Regions from separate parts of the Paenibacillus sp. FSL R5-0908 genome, predicted to be linked through region 2. Evidence: a T-box and tRNA genes for the amino acid it is inferred to sense, from the RefSeq annotation. Region 2 holds a T-box; the other holds one or more tRNA genes.
What was found. A T-box is a leader RNA that pairs with one kind of tRNA and senses whether it is charged. The one in region 2 lies ahead of metG (methionine--tRNA ligase), so its partner is inferred to be a tRNA-Met.
Positions count from the first base shown of each region.

Region 1: it encodes a tRNA-Met, which carries the amino acid that the T-box ahead of metG (methionine--tRNA ligase) is inferred to sense. The anticodon was not compared.

Region 1 covers NZ_JBBOUV010000001.1:6,403,995-6,410,545, reverse strand. Annotated here, with positions in the region: rRNA gene MKZ09_RS29005 (23S ribosomal RNA) at 185-3,110, shown strand; tRNA gene MKZ09_RS29000 (tRNA-Asn) at 3,171-3,246, shown strand; tRNA gene MKZ09_RS28995 (tRNA-Ser) at 3,250-3,342, shown strand; tRNA gene MKZ09_RS28990 (tRNA-Glu) at 3,361-3,435, shown strand; tRNA gene MKZ09_RS28985 (tRNA-Val) at 3,491-3,566, shown strand; tRNA gene MKZ09_RS28980 (tRNA-Met) at 3,584-3,660, shown strand; tRNA gene MKZ09_RS28975 (tRNA-Asp) at 3,686-3,763, shown strand; tRNA gene MKZ09_RS28970 (tRNA-Phe) at 3,774-3,849, shown strand; tRNA gene MKZ09_RS28965 (tRNA-Thr) at 3,878-3,953, shown strand; tRNA gene MKZ09_RS28960 (tRNA-Tyr) at 3,959-4,044, shown strand; tRNA gene MKZ09_RS28955 (tRNA-Trp) at 4,051-4,124, shown strand; tRNA gene MKZ09_RS28950 (tRNA-His) at 4,148-4,223, shown strand; tRNA gene MKZ09_RS28945 (tRNA-His) at 4,267-4,342, shown strand; tRNA gene MKZ09_RS28940 (tRNA-Gln) at 4,362-4,436, shown strand; tRNA gene MKZ09_RS28935 (tRNA-Gly) at 4,443-4,517, shown strand; tRNA gene MKZ09_RS28930 (tRNA-Cys) at 4,528-4,601, shown strand; tRNA gene MKZ09_RS28925 (tRNA-Leu) at 4,616-4,694, shown strand; gene MKZ09_RS28920 (AraC family transcriptional regulator) at 4,831-5,586, opposite strand; gene MKZ09_RS28915 (BMP family ABC transporter substrate-binding protein) at 5,915-6,551, shown strand, end outside.
Region 2 covers NZ_JBBOUV010000001.1:4,572,796-4,579,346, reverse strand. Annotated here, with positions in the region: gene htpG (molecular chaperone HtpG) at 1-1,440, shown strand, start outside; gene MKZ09_RS20810 (DUF4362 domain-containing protein) at 1,502-1,966, opposite strand; T-box leader at 2,100-2,361, shown strand; gene metG (methionine--tRNA ligase) at 2,405-4,051, shown strand; gene MKZ09_RS20800 (LysR family transcriptional regulator) at 4,061-4,930, opposite strand; gene MKZ09_RS20795 (ABC transporter ATP-binding protein) at 5,081-6,551, shown strand, end outside.

The DNA.
Region 1 (6,551 bases), 1.8 Mb from region 2:
GCTTCCAAAACTCAGGTTTAGGCCTGTTACTCACTCGTTGCTCAGTTTTGAGAGTTTAAGCTCTCAAGTAAGACTTGATCCTTGAAAACTGGATACCGAAACGAATTTGCGTTTTAGAACATCTTTTAGCAACTTGTGTAAACAAGTAAATGTTATTAGTGAGATTTTTCTTCGGAAGAATCAAGGTTAAGCTAATAAGAGCACACGGAGGATGCCTAGGCGCCAGGAGCCGACGAAGGACGTGGCGAACAACGAAACTGCCTCGGGGAGCTGTAAGCAAGCTTTGATCCGGGGGTGTCCGAATGGGGAAACCCAGCTGTGGTAATTCGCAGTTACTCATTTCTGAATACATAGGAAATGTAGAGGCAGACCAGGGGAACTGAAACATCTAAGTACCCTGAGGAAGAGAAAACAATAGTGATTCCGTCAGTAGCGGCGAGCGAACGCGGAACAGCCTAAACCTAAGAGCTTGCTCTTAGGGGTTGTGGGACGTCTCACATGGAGTTACAAAGGAATATGGTAGGTGAAGAGGTCTGGAAAGGCCCGCGATAGAGGTAAAAGCCCTGTAACCTAAACTGTGTTCTCTCCGAGACGGATCCCGAGTAGTGCGGGGCACGTGAAACCCCGTATGAATCCAGCAGGACCATCTGCTAAGGCTAAATACTACCTGGCGACCGATAGTGAAACAGTACCGTGAGGGAAAGGTGAAAAGCACCCCGGAAGGGGAGTGAAATAGAACCTGAAACCGTGTGCTTACAAAAAGTCAGAGCCCTATTAATGGGTGATGGCGTGCCTTTTGTAGAATGAACCGGCGAGTTACGTTTAACATGCAAGGTTAAGCCGAGAAGGTGGAGCCGCAGCGAAAGCGAGTCTGAATAGGGCGACTTAGTATGTGGACGTAGACCCGAAACCGTGTGATCTACCCCTGTCCAGGGTGAAGGTGCGGTAACACGCACTGGAGGCCCGAACCCACGTACGTTGAAAAGTGCGGGGATGAGGTGGGGGTAGCGGAGAAATTCCAATCGAACTCGGAGATAGCTGGTTCTCCCCGAAATAGCTTTAGGGCTAGCCTCGGTATAAGAGTAGTGGAGGTAGAGCACTGATTGGGTGCGGGGTCCGCAAGGATTACCAAGCTCAGTCAAACTCCGAATGCCATATACTTATTGCCGGGAGTCAGACAGTGAGTGCTAAGATCCATTGTCAAAAGGGAAACAGCCCAGACCATCAGCTAAGGTCCCCAAGTGTGTGTTAAGTGGGAAAGGATGTGGAGTTGCACAGACAACCAGGATGTTGGCTTAGAAGCAGCCACCATTGAAAGAGTGCGTAATAGCTCACTGGTCGAGTGACTCTGCGCCGAAAATGTAACGGGGCTAAACACACCACCGAAGCTATGGCTAGATGCTTTGCATCTGGGGTAGGGGAGCGTTGTGTAGGGGTTGAAGGTGTACTGAAAAGAGCGCTGGACACTACACAAGTGAGAATGCCGGTATGAGTAACGAAAAGATCAGTGAGAATCTGATCCGCCGAAAGCCCAAGGTTTCCTGAGGAAGGCTCGTCCGCTCAGGGTAAGTCGGGACCTAAGGCGAGGCCGAAAGGCGTAGTCGAAGGACAACAGTTTGAAATTACTGTACCACCGTAATCCGCTATGAGCGATGGGGTGACGCAGGAGGGTAGTGACGCGGACTGATGGATGTCCGTCTAAGCAGTGAGGCTGGTGTGTAGGCAAATCCGCACATCGTTAAGGCTGGGCTGTGATGGGGAGCGAAAATTATAGTAGCGAAGGTCATGATCTCACACTGCCAAGAAAAGCCTCTAGCCAGGAGAAGGTGCCCGTACCGCAAACCGACACAGGTAGGCGAGAAGAGAATTCTAAGGCGCGCGGAAGAACTCTCGTTAAGGAACTCGGCAAAATGACCCCGTAACTTCGGGAGAAGGGGTGCCCCGGTAGTGTGAATAGCACGAGGGGGCCGCAGTGAAAAGGCCCAAGCGACTGTTTAGCAAAAACACAGGTCTGTGCGAAGCCGCAAGGCGAAGTATACGGGCTGACGCCTGCCCGGTGCTGGAAGGTTAAGGGGAGTGGTTAGGGGTAACCCGAAGCTATGAACCGAAGCCCCAGTAAACGGCGGCCGTAACTATAACGGTCCTAAGGTAGCGAAATTCCTTGTCAGGTAAATTCTGACCCGCACGAATGGCGTAACGACTTGGGCGCTGTCTCAACGAGAGATCCGGTGAAATTTTAATACCTGTGAAGATGCAGGTTACCCGCGACAAGACGGAAAGACCCCATGGAGCTTTACTGCAGCTTGATATTGAATTTGGGTACGATCTGTACAGGATAGGTGGGAGCCGTAGAAATCGGAGCGCAAGCTTCGGTGGAGGCGCCGTTGGGATACCACCCTGATCGTATCTAGGTTCTAACCTAGTACCCTTACCGGGTACGGGGACCGTGTCAGGCGGGCAGTTTGACTGGGGCGGTCGCCTCCTAAAGAGTAACGGAGGCGTTCCAAGGTTCCCTCAGAATGGTTGGAAATCATTCGCAGAGTGCAAAGGCATAAGGGAGCTTGACTGCGAGACCTACAAGTCGAGCAGGGACGAAAGTCGGACTTAGTGATCCGGTGGTACCGCATGGAAGGGCCATCGCTCAACGGATAAAAGCTACCCTGGGGATAACAGGCTTATCTCCCCCAAGAGTCCACATCGACGGGGAGGTTTGGCACCTCGATGTCGGCTCATCGCATCCTGGGGCTGAAGTAGGTCCCAAGGGTTGGGCTGTTCGCCCATTAAAGCGGTACGCGAGCTGGGTTCAGAACGTCGTGAGACAGTTCGGTCCCTATCTGTCGTGGGCGCAGGAAATTTGAGAGGAGCTGTCCTTAGTACGAGAGGACCGGGATGGACGTACCGCTGGTGCACCAGTTGTTCCGCCAGGAGCATGGCTGGGTAGCTACGTACGGACGGGATAAGCGCTGAAAGCATCTAAGCGTGAAGCCCCCCTCAAGATGAGATTTCCCAATTAGTAAGACCCCTTGAAGACGACGAGGTAGATAGGTTGGAGGTGGAAGTGCAGCAATGCATGGAGCTGACCAATACTAATCGGTCGAGGGCTTATCCTATACTTAGAATGCAGATTTGTTTCGGATTCAGTTTTCAGGCATCAAGCCTGGTATGAATATTCCCTGATAGCTCAGTTGGTAGAGCACTCGACTGTTAATCGAGTTGTCACAGGTTCGAGTCCTGTTCGGGGAGCCATATGGAGAGGTGTCCGAGTTTGGCCGAAGGAGCACGATTGGAAATCGTGTAGGCGCCACAAGCGTCTCGAGGGTTCGAATCCCTCTCTCTCCGCCACAAATTTTTAATTAGTATGGCCCGTTGGTCAAGGGGTTAAGACACCTCCCTTTCACGGAGGTAACATGGGTTCGAATCCCATACGGGTCACCAAATTTTCACTTGATTTATCCTAGTGGACTTTGGTACAATAACAATTGTTGTTTATGGAGGCTTAGCTCAGCTGGGAGAGCATCTGCCTTACAAGCAGAGGGTCGGGGGTTCGATCCCCTCAGCCTCCACCATAACATTTTCTTACTGACGCGGGGTGGAGCAGCCCGGTAGCTCGTCGGGCTCATAACCCGAAGGCCGCAGGTTCAAATCCTGCCCCCGCAACCAATTAACTTAAGCAATTATATCTTTTGGAACCGTGGTGTAGTTGGCCTAACATGCCTGCCTGTCACGCAGGAGATCGCGGGTTCGAATCCCGTCGGTTCCGCCATTTTCATCATGGCTCGGTAGCTCAGTCGGTAGAGCAGAGGACTGAAAATCCTCGTGTCGGCGGTTCGATTCCGTCCCGAGCCACCATTTATCATCACAAAAGAATGAGTGCCATGCCGGTGTAGCTCAATTGGTAGAGCAACTGACTTGTAATCAGTAGGTTGGGGGTTCAAGTCCTCTCGCCGGCACCATCCTTGGAGGATTAGCGAAGTGGCCAAACGCATCAGACTGTAAATCTGCTCACGTGAGTGTTCGGTGGTTCGAATCCATCATCCTCCACCAGTTTTTAGGGGCATAGTTTAAAGGTAGAACAACGGTCTCCAAAACCGTTGGTGTGGGTTCAATTCCTGCTGCCCCTGCCAAGTTCTTTCTAAAGTTTAATATGGCGGCCGTGGCGAAGGGGTTAACGCACCGGATTGTGGTTCCGGCATTCGTGGGTTCGAGACCCATCGGCCGCCCCATTTACTTTAAAATGAATAATGGCAACAATCTCAACTTAATATGGCGACTGTGGCGAAGGGGTTAACGCACCGGATTGTGGTTCCGGCATTCGTGGGTTCGAGACCCATCAGTCGCCCCATTTTACTTTAAAATGTTATTGGGGATTAGCCAAGCGGTAAGGCAACGGACTTTGACTCCGTCACTCATAGGTTCGAATCCTATATCCCCAGCCATTTTATGCGGACGTGGCTCAGCGGTAGAGCATCGCCTTGCCAAGGCGAGGGTCGCGGGTTCGATTCCCGTCGTCCGCTCCAAAATTTACATGGCGCCATAGCCAAGTGGTAAGGCAAAGCTCTGCAAAAGCTTTATCCCCAGTTCAAATCTGGGTGGCGCCTCCATTTAGTTCATATGTGCCGGCGTGGCGGAATGGCAGACGCGCTCGACTCAAAATCGAGTGGGAAACCGTGGAGGTTCGAGTCCTCTCGCCGGTATCTTAAAAAGGTTTGTAAGAATGCTTTTATAAGCAATCTTACAAACCTTTTTTCTTTATGTTCTTGGGTTTACAGCATTAAGCCGTTGAATAGAGGAGTTTCTCTATATCAACGGCTTTTTTAATCTGATTAGTGATTAACCTGATTGATTATTAATGCGGAATGCTCGCGGGGTAAGACCTATCTCTCGTTTAAACATATTGCAGAATTGGGCATCGTTCACAAAACCTGCAGCAGCGGATACTTCAGAGATTTGCATCTGAGTATGACGTAATAGGGATTTTGCATAATCCAGGCGTTTTAACAGCAAATACCGCAGAGGTGAAGATCCGAAACGTTCTTTAAACAGATGGCGAAAACGATCGTAACTATATCCGGACATTTCTGATAGTGTTTCGACGGACAATTTATGGCGATAATGCTCATTCATATAATTAAGGACATATTGTACTCGGTCTTCTGTTGGGGATTGATATCCAGAGGCACTAAGAAGCCTCATAAGATGGACGGTAATCTCGCTCATTTGTAGGTTTAGAAGCTCAGAGAATCCGTCTTGCTTGCGTGTAAACTCTGCTTTCATTCGCAGCAGGATTTGAAGAACGGTCTGATCTTTATCATCTTCATATACGCCGAGCAGATTACTCATATTAGGGTGTTCCGAGTGGAAGCCTACAAATAATACATTTGCATCCTCACGGTGGTGCTCGTCATGTTTATGATTGGGTGGCACAAGCGCGAAAGAAGAGGAGCGAAAATGGTAACTTCGGGGGCCAACATTGGTTGTCCCTACCCCCTGTAAATAATAGACTAGTTCGTAGCATTCATGCTGGTGTGGAGGGATATAAGTATTTAGCTCATGTGTGGCACTTACAATATATAGAACACGATCCATGATGATCCTCCAATACTTATGTTTTAGCCGAATCGTACAAAACTATGACCGAAATCATATAATTATTTTTAATAATATTTGTTATGATCGTATCAATAAATCCGAAAGTTCGCAACCTGACTGGCCATCTCGTTCGGAAATAAAGCGGATTATTAATAATAATGGTATTTTTATTGCTATTTTTGAGCCTAAACGTTAAATTTATTACTTTTAATGATACTTTATTTGGAAAAAAGAAAATTTCCATTTGAACCGTGAATTATACAATGCGTGAAGATGGGGATTCTGCGGATTACTAACCAACTAAAATTAGGGGTGGAATAGAGTAATGAATAAAAAAGTTCTTTCTTTGTTGTTATTAATGGTGATGGTTCTGGTCACAGCATGTGGGAATAACACGTCCAATAATGGTTCTTCTGCGAATACTGGATCAAACGCTGCTGAGGGTGGAGAAACAGGTTCAGGGGATAAACTGAAGGTTGTATTGCTGATTCCGGGGACACTTGGGGATAAATCATTTTTTGATTCCGCTAATAACGGCTTGCAAAAGGTTAAGGATGAACTAGGTGCAGTAACAAAGGTTGTTGAAATGGGCGTTGATAAAACGAAATGGGAGCCAACATTTAACGATATCGCTTCCGAGGATTGGGATGTAATTATTTCTGGCGGTTCTGAAATTACAGAGATGTTTAATGCAACGGCAGACTTGTATCCAGACAAAAAATTCATTAATTATGATACCGACATCGATGAAGCACCAGATAACATGTATAACATGTCTTATGCGACAAATGAAGTATCTTTCTTGGCAGGTGCCGTAGCAGCATTAGCTACACAATCGGATATGCCGAATGCTACCCCTGAGAATGTGATTGGGTTTGTGGGCGGTATGGATATTCCGGGGATTAATGCTTTCTTGGTCGGTTACATTCAAGGTGCTCAGTACGTTGATCCTGATGTAAAAG
Region 2 (6,551 bases):
GAGTCTAAGGGCGCTGACGGCTATACCATCGAGACTGTCGAGAAGGATTCTGTCGGCACTGATGTGATTTTGAAGATTAAAGAGAATACGGAAGAAGATCAATATGATGAATATTTGGAAGAATATCGCCTGAAATCCATCATTAAAAAATACTCCGACTTCATCCGTTTCCCAATCAAAATGGACGTGAAGGAGCAAAAGCCAAAAGAAGGCACGGAGAACGAGTTCGAAGAAGTTGTTCAAGAACAAACCGTAAACAGCATGGTGCCAATCTGGCGCAAGAACAAAAGCGAGCTTACTACAGAAGATTACGATAACTTCTATGCAGAGAAACGTTACGGCTTCGATAAGCCGCTTAAACATATTCATATCAGTGCTGATGGTGCTGTAGTGTACAATGCAATCCTGTTCATCCCAGAAAATACGCCGTTTGACTATTACACAAAGGAATATGAAAAAGGACTTGAGCTCTATTCCAACGGTGTGCTGATCATGAACAAATGTGCGGATCTGCTGCCTGATTACTTCAGTTTTGTAAAAGGTATGGTGGACTCAGAGGATCTTTCCTTGAACATTTCCAGAGAGATGCTCCAGCATGACCGTCAGCTGACTCTGATCGCTAAGAACATTAAGAACAAGGTAAAAAGCCAACTGCAAAGCCTGCTGAAGGATGAAAGAGAGAAATATGAGCAGTTCTATAATGCTTTTGGCAGACAGCTTAAGTTTGGTGTTTATAACGATTATGGGATGCACAAAGACACCCTTCAAGATTTGCTGATGTTCTACTCCTCTAAGGAGAAGAAGCTGGTTACGCTGGACGAATACGTCTCAAGAATGCCAGAAGATCAGAAGTATATCTACTATGCTTCCGGAGAGTCGATCGACAGAATCGAGAAGCTCCCGCAAACCGAGCTTGTATCGGATAAAGGGTATGAAATTCTCTACTTCACTGATGATATTGATGAATTTGCGATCAAGATGATTCAGTCTTATAAGGAAAAAGAATTTAAATCCGTATCCAGCGGAGATCTGGGGATCGAAGCCGACGAAGCGGACAAGCCAACGGAAGCGGAAGAGAACGAAAACAAGGAGCTTTTTGAAGCGATGAAGGACATCCTGTCCGGCAAAGTGAAAAATGTTAAAGCTTCCAAACGTTTAAAGACTCATCCGGTATGTCTTTCTGCCGAAGGTGAACTGACCATCGAGATGGAGAAAATCCTGAAATCGATGCCGAATGGCCAAGAGGTGCAAGCGGATAAGGTACTCGAAATCAACATCCATCACGAAGTGTTCCAGTCCTTGAAGGCGGCAGCAGAGAACGACAAAGAAAAGCTCGGTTTATATACGAACCTGCTGTACAACCAAGCCCTGTTGATCGAAGGTCTACAGGTTAGTGATCCTGTTCAATTCACCAATGATATTTGCAAAATCATGAAATAATATGAAGTACAGAGACCATCCAATTGTATTATGATTGGGTGGTCTTTTTTATTTCAGCATTTCATTTTGTTGTGCGAAAAAGGTAGTAATCAATTTCAGAGTCATTTTTTGTGCAACTGCTAATCGAATAGATGATTTCACCGTGTGTGCTTTTTTTACTCGTCACTTCGGAGCAGGTATCGGTTCTGACTCCTGTGTTGCTTCCACCGAATGCATCATTAGAGGTATCATAGCTATAATTAATCACGTTACCGTCAAATTTCAAATCCTTAAATATGGGATCGCCTTCATCTGTGTAACTTGTAACGCGTATATTGTCTGCTTTTTTGCTGGAGAGATTCGTTATAAATTGCTCGAATTTATCTAGGTTGTACACTTTTTCAATAGAAACAATATCCCCTCTACTGATGGCTTCTTTGGAAGTATAGGGTTCACTTTTGGGAACAGAATTAACTTTATTATCGGAACAACCCCATACTCCTGCTAGTAAAAGAACAGAGAGTATAAGTAAATTTACTTTTTTCACTGAAGGACCTCCTTGTAACGTTGTAACGTATTTATATAAAAGACGGAGATTAACTGGAAAAGTTACAGTGAGCTTGATGTTTCATATTGACAATAAACTACAAATTGAGTATTATTTTCTGTAACTTGAATATGTAAAAGCAAAGAAGAGAAAGAGTACCACGGCAATTCTTTCAACAGAGAGCTCCGGTCGCTGAAAAGGAGTAAAGAAAACCCTTGGGAATATGGTCTCAGAGCTGCGCATCGAAACCTTATGGGTTGTAGGCTGCGCCGGAACCTGCATCCGTTACAGTGCTAGGGTATAAACGTTAATTAACGTCGTACCTGAAGAGGTAAATGTCATGAGGCATTTATAAAATTAGGTGGTAACACGTGAGTAGAACTCTCGTCCTTTGTGGATGGGAGTTTTTTTGTTGTCTAAAAAAGGAGGAGAAGGTTAATGAGTAATGTGTTTATAGGTGGTGCTTGGCCGTATGCGAATGGATCTTTACATTTGGGGAGATTATCCAGCGTGTTGCCTGGGGATGTGCTGGCACGATATTTTCGCTCCAAAGGGGATAACGTATTATATGTATCAGGCAGTGATTGCCATGGCACACCCGTAGCAGTTCAGGCTGCAAATGAAGGGATTACGCCCGGAGCTTTTGCAAGCAGATATCATGAAGAGTTTCTGAAGTGTTTTGAACAGCTGGGATTTAGTTATGATCTATATACTCGAACGGATCAACCGCAGCATCATAAGGTCGTGCAAGAGTTGTTTACAAAGCTGCTAGAGAATGGTCATTTATATAAAAAAACCATTGCGCAATGTTACTGCGAGGTGGATCAGCGCTTTTTGCCAGACAGATATGTGGAAGGGACTTGTCCGGTATGTGGCCAGCGGGCGCGAGGGGATCAATGTGATTATTGTTCTACGATTCTAGATCCTGCCGATTTGTTAGACAGAGTCTGCAAATTATGTGGGAATACACCAACAGAACGGCCGACAGAACATTATTATCTTAGCTTATCTAATTTTCAGTCTGAATTAACGGAATATGTAGAGGAAGCACAATTTTGGAGAGAAAACGCTATAAAACTGACCAAACGTTATTTACAAGAAGAGCTGCAGGACCGCGCGGTAACAAGAGACTTGTCTTGGGGTGTAGATGTTCCTGTGGCTGGATTTGAAGATAAAAAAATTTATGTTTGGATTGAGGCGGTAAGTGGTTATTTATCAGCCAGTAAGCAGTGGGCTGCACAGTCCGGAGGAAGCTGGGAGGATTTTTGGTTAGAGGAAAAAGGGGAGAATACCGCTTATTATGTGCATGGGAAAGACAATATTCCTTTTCACACCTTAATATGGCCGGCTGTGTTATTAGGAGCAGGGGGTCTGCATTTACCGGACAGGATTATATCTAGCGAATATTTAACCCTTGAAGGGCAGAAGTTCTCCACTAGCCGAAATTGGGCGGTCTGGGTACCTGATATTTTAGAGCGGTATCAGCCAGATTCTGTTCGTTATTTCTTAATTGCCAATGGACCCGAGAAGCGGGACACGGATTTTTCCTGGAGAGAGTTTATTTATAGCCATAATGGAGAGCTGCTTGGAGCATTTGGTAACTTTGTGAATCGTTCTTTGGCTTTTGTAGATAAGTTTTATGAAGGGAAAGTGCCAAATGGGCAATTGGATAAGGGGTGGAAGGACAATATCGACCTCTTGTATTTGGAATCAGGGCGGCTTATTGAGGCTGGGAATCTTAAAGATGCGCTGGAGTATATTTTTTCTTATGTGCGCAAGGCAAACCAGTATTTCGATCTGCAAAAACCTTGGATACAGATAAAAGAGGATCAGGTTTCTTGTGATTCTGCAATATACACATGTGTGCAGATTATTGCGAACTTAGCGAATTTGTTGCATCCGTTTCTACCGTTCTCTTGTGACAAGATCAGGGGGTTCCTATCGTTAGCACTACCGAATTGGCAGCCTTGCTCGGTGCCCCCTTACCAACAGGTTACTGATTTACAATTATTGTTTGAACGAATTGATATTAGCCGTATTAAGGAAGAAGAGGATAGGCTAGATCAACAGCAAGTGAATAAATAGAGCTGGTATTTATCCATTCCTGAAGCTTTCAATAAACTTGGAAGCCAATGATGATAAGTATTTATCCTTAATCCAGACGGCGGCGACCCGTGTGCGTAGTGATTCACTACTGATTTCTTTATAGATCAAATTACTGTTACTCGTTAATTCGAAAGCGGATTTGGGGATGATTCCGATGCCAAGACCAGCGTTTGCCCAGAGCAGTGTTGTCCTAGCATCATCATTCATACAGAAAATCAGCGGATCAAAGCCGTTCTCAAGACATGTTTCCCGGATAAGCTGCTCAAAACGGCGGTAGATAATAAGCGGCTTATCCTTTAGCTCACCGATCTTCATAAAGTTTTCATCCGTTTTCCAGTCATACTCAGGTGTCATTACGGCAATCATAGGTTCAGCTTGTGTGTAAAGACATTCTAAATTTGTACCATTAAAGGGTGTCCTAACAATCCCGACTTCGACAATACCTTTATTCAAGAGGTCAATGATTCTAAAGGTATTTCCTTCATGTATCTCAAACTTTACACCTTTATAGGTTTTGTGAAATTCACATAGCCGATCTTGAAGCAACGTAGCTCCAGAGGAAGAAACTGTACCAATGGCTAGGGTTCCTTTTAAACCTTTGACAAAATCAGTGAGCTCACGGGCAGTGGAATCTGCCAGCTCCAGAATTTGTAGGGCACGGTCCCGCAAAATGGCTCCAGCTTCAGTGAGCTGCACGCTGCGTGGACCTCGTTCCACTAGCTTTACACCTAGTTCTTCCTCCAGGAGCTTTAGCTGCTGGCTCAGCGGAGGCTGGGCCATTTGCAGTTTTTTGGCTGCAGATGTAATCTGTCCTTCCTCAGCTATCGCCATAAAATATTTAAGTTGTCTAATATCCATATAAAAATCCTCCGAACTTGAGATATGCTAATCGTATGGGAGCGATACGAATCCAATATTATTAATATGTGAGTAGATATGCCATAATCATAACTGTTCTTATACATATTTCAAGTGGTTAAATACTTCTTATGTTGGGTGTGGATGAATTTGTTCAAAATTGCAGTATATTTAAAGCCGTACAAAAAAGAAGCGATCATAGGACCGATCTTTAAACTGATGGAAGCGATTCTGGAGCTGATTTTGCCTACCATTGTCGCATTGATCATCAACAACGGGGTTGGCAATCATGACAGCGCCTATGTTTACCGCATGGGTGGCCTAATGGTGCTGATGTCACTGCTTGGCTTCGGCTGCTCCATGGTATGCCAATACTATGCAGCCCGGGCTTCACAGGGATTCGGTACGACACTACGCAATAAGATGTTTAGACATATTACATCTTTGTCGTATGCTGAGCTAGATACCTTAGGTACGCCTACACTGATTAATCGGATTACCAATGACGTAAACCAACTGCAAATTGCTGTGGCTATGCTGATTCGTCTAGTGATTCGTGCTCCGTTTATCTGCATCGGGGCTATCCTAATGTCGATGATTTTGGATTTTAGATTATCGCTGATTCTAATAGCGGCAACACCGGTTTTTGGCATTATTTTATATTTTATTATCACCCGCAGTGCTCCTTTGTACCGAAAATACCAACAGAAGCTGGATGCCCTAGCGCTCGTACTGAGTGAGAATTTGTCGGGGATTCGAGTGATTCGTGCTTTTGCCAAAAGACGTACAGAAAAAGAACGTTTTGATGCCTCATCCGAGGATTTGACTACTACAGCGATCCGGGTTTCACGGATTTCCGCTTTGCTTGGGCCGATGACTACACTTGTAGTAAATGCGGCGATCATAGCTATTTTGTGGGTAGGCGGAATTCATATCGATGGGGGCCGATTGTCTCAAGGGGAGATCATTGCCTTCATCAATTACATCACTCAAATCTTGCTGGCGCTGATAGTGGTCTCTAACTTGGTCATTATTTTTACAAAAGCCTCATCCTCAGCTAATCGTGTAAATGAAGTCTTGGGAGTTAAGGTATCCGTGTCCGAGGAAGGAAATGTTGTGATTGCTGAACCTGATCGTGCTGTCCCTGCTATACAATTCGATCACGTATCCTTTGGGTATAATACGACAGGTGAATCGGCATTAGAGGATATATCTATAGTAATTAATCGCGGAGAGACTGTGGGCCTGATTGGCAGTACGGGTTCAGGTAAGTCTACTTTTGTGAATATGATCCCTCGTTTTTATGATGTGGTGCAAGGTGAAGTGAAAGTGGATGGTGTGGATGTCCGAGATTACAAGCTGCACCAGCTTCGTGAGAAAATAGGGATTGTACCACAAAAAGCTGTGCTGTTTACAGGAACAATCACTGAGAATATACGTTGGGGCAAGGAAGATGCTACTGAGGAAGAAATCATGCAGGCAGCCTCTATTGCTCAAGCGGAGGAGTTTATACGTAAATTACCTGAAGGCTTAAATACGCAAGTATCTCGTGGTGGATTAAATTTATCCGGTGGACAAAAGCAGCGCTTAACCATAGCTCGTGCAGTAGTAGGTAAGCCAT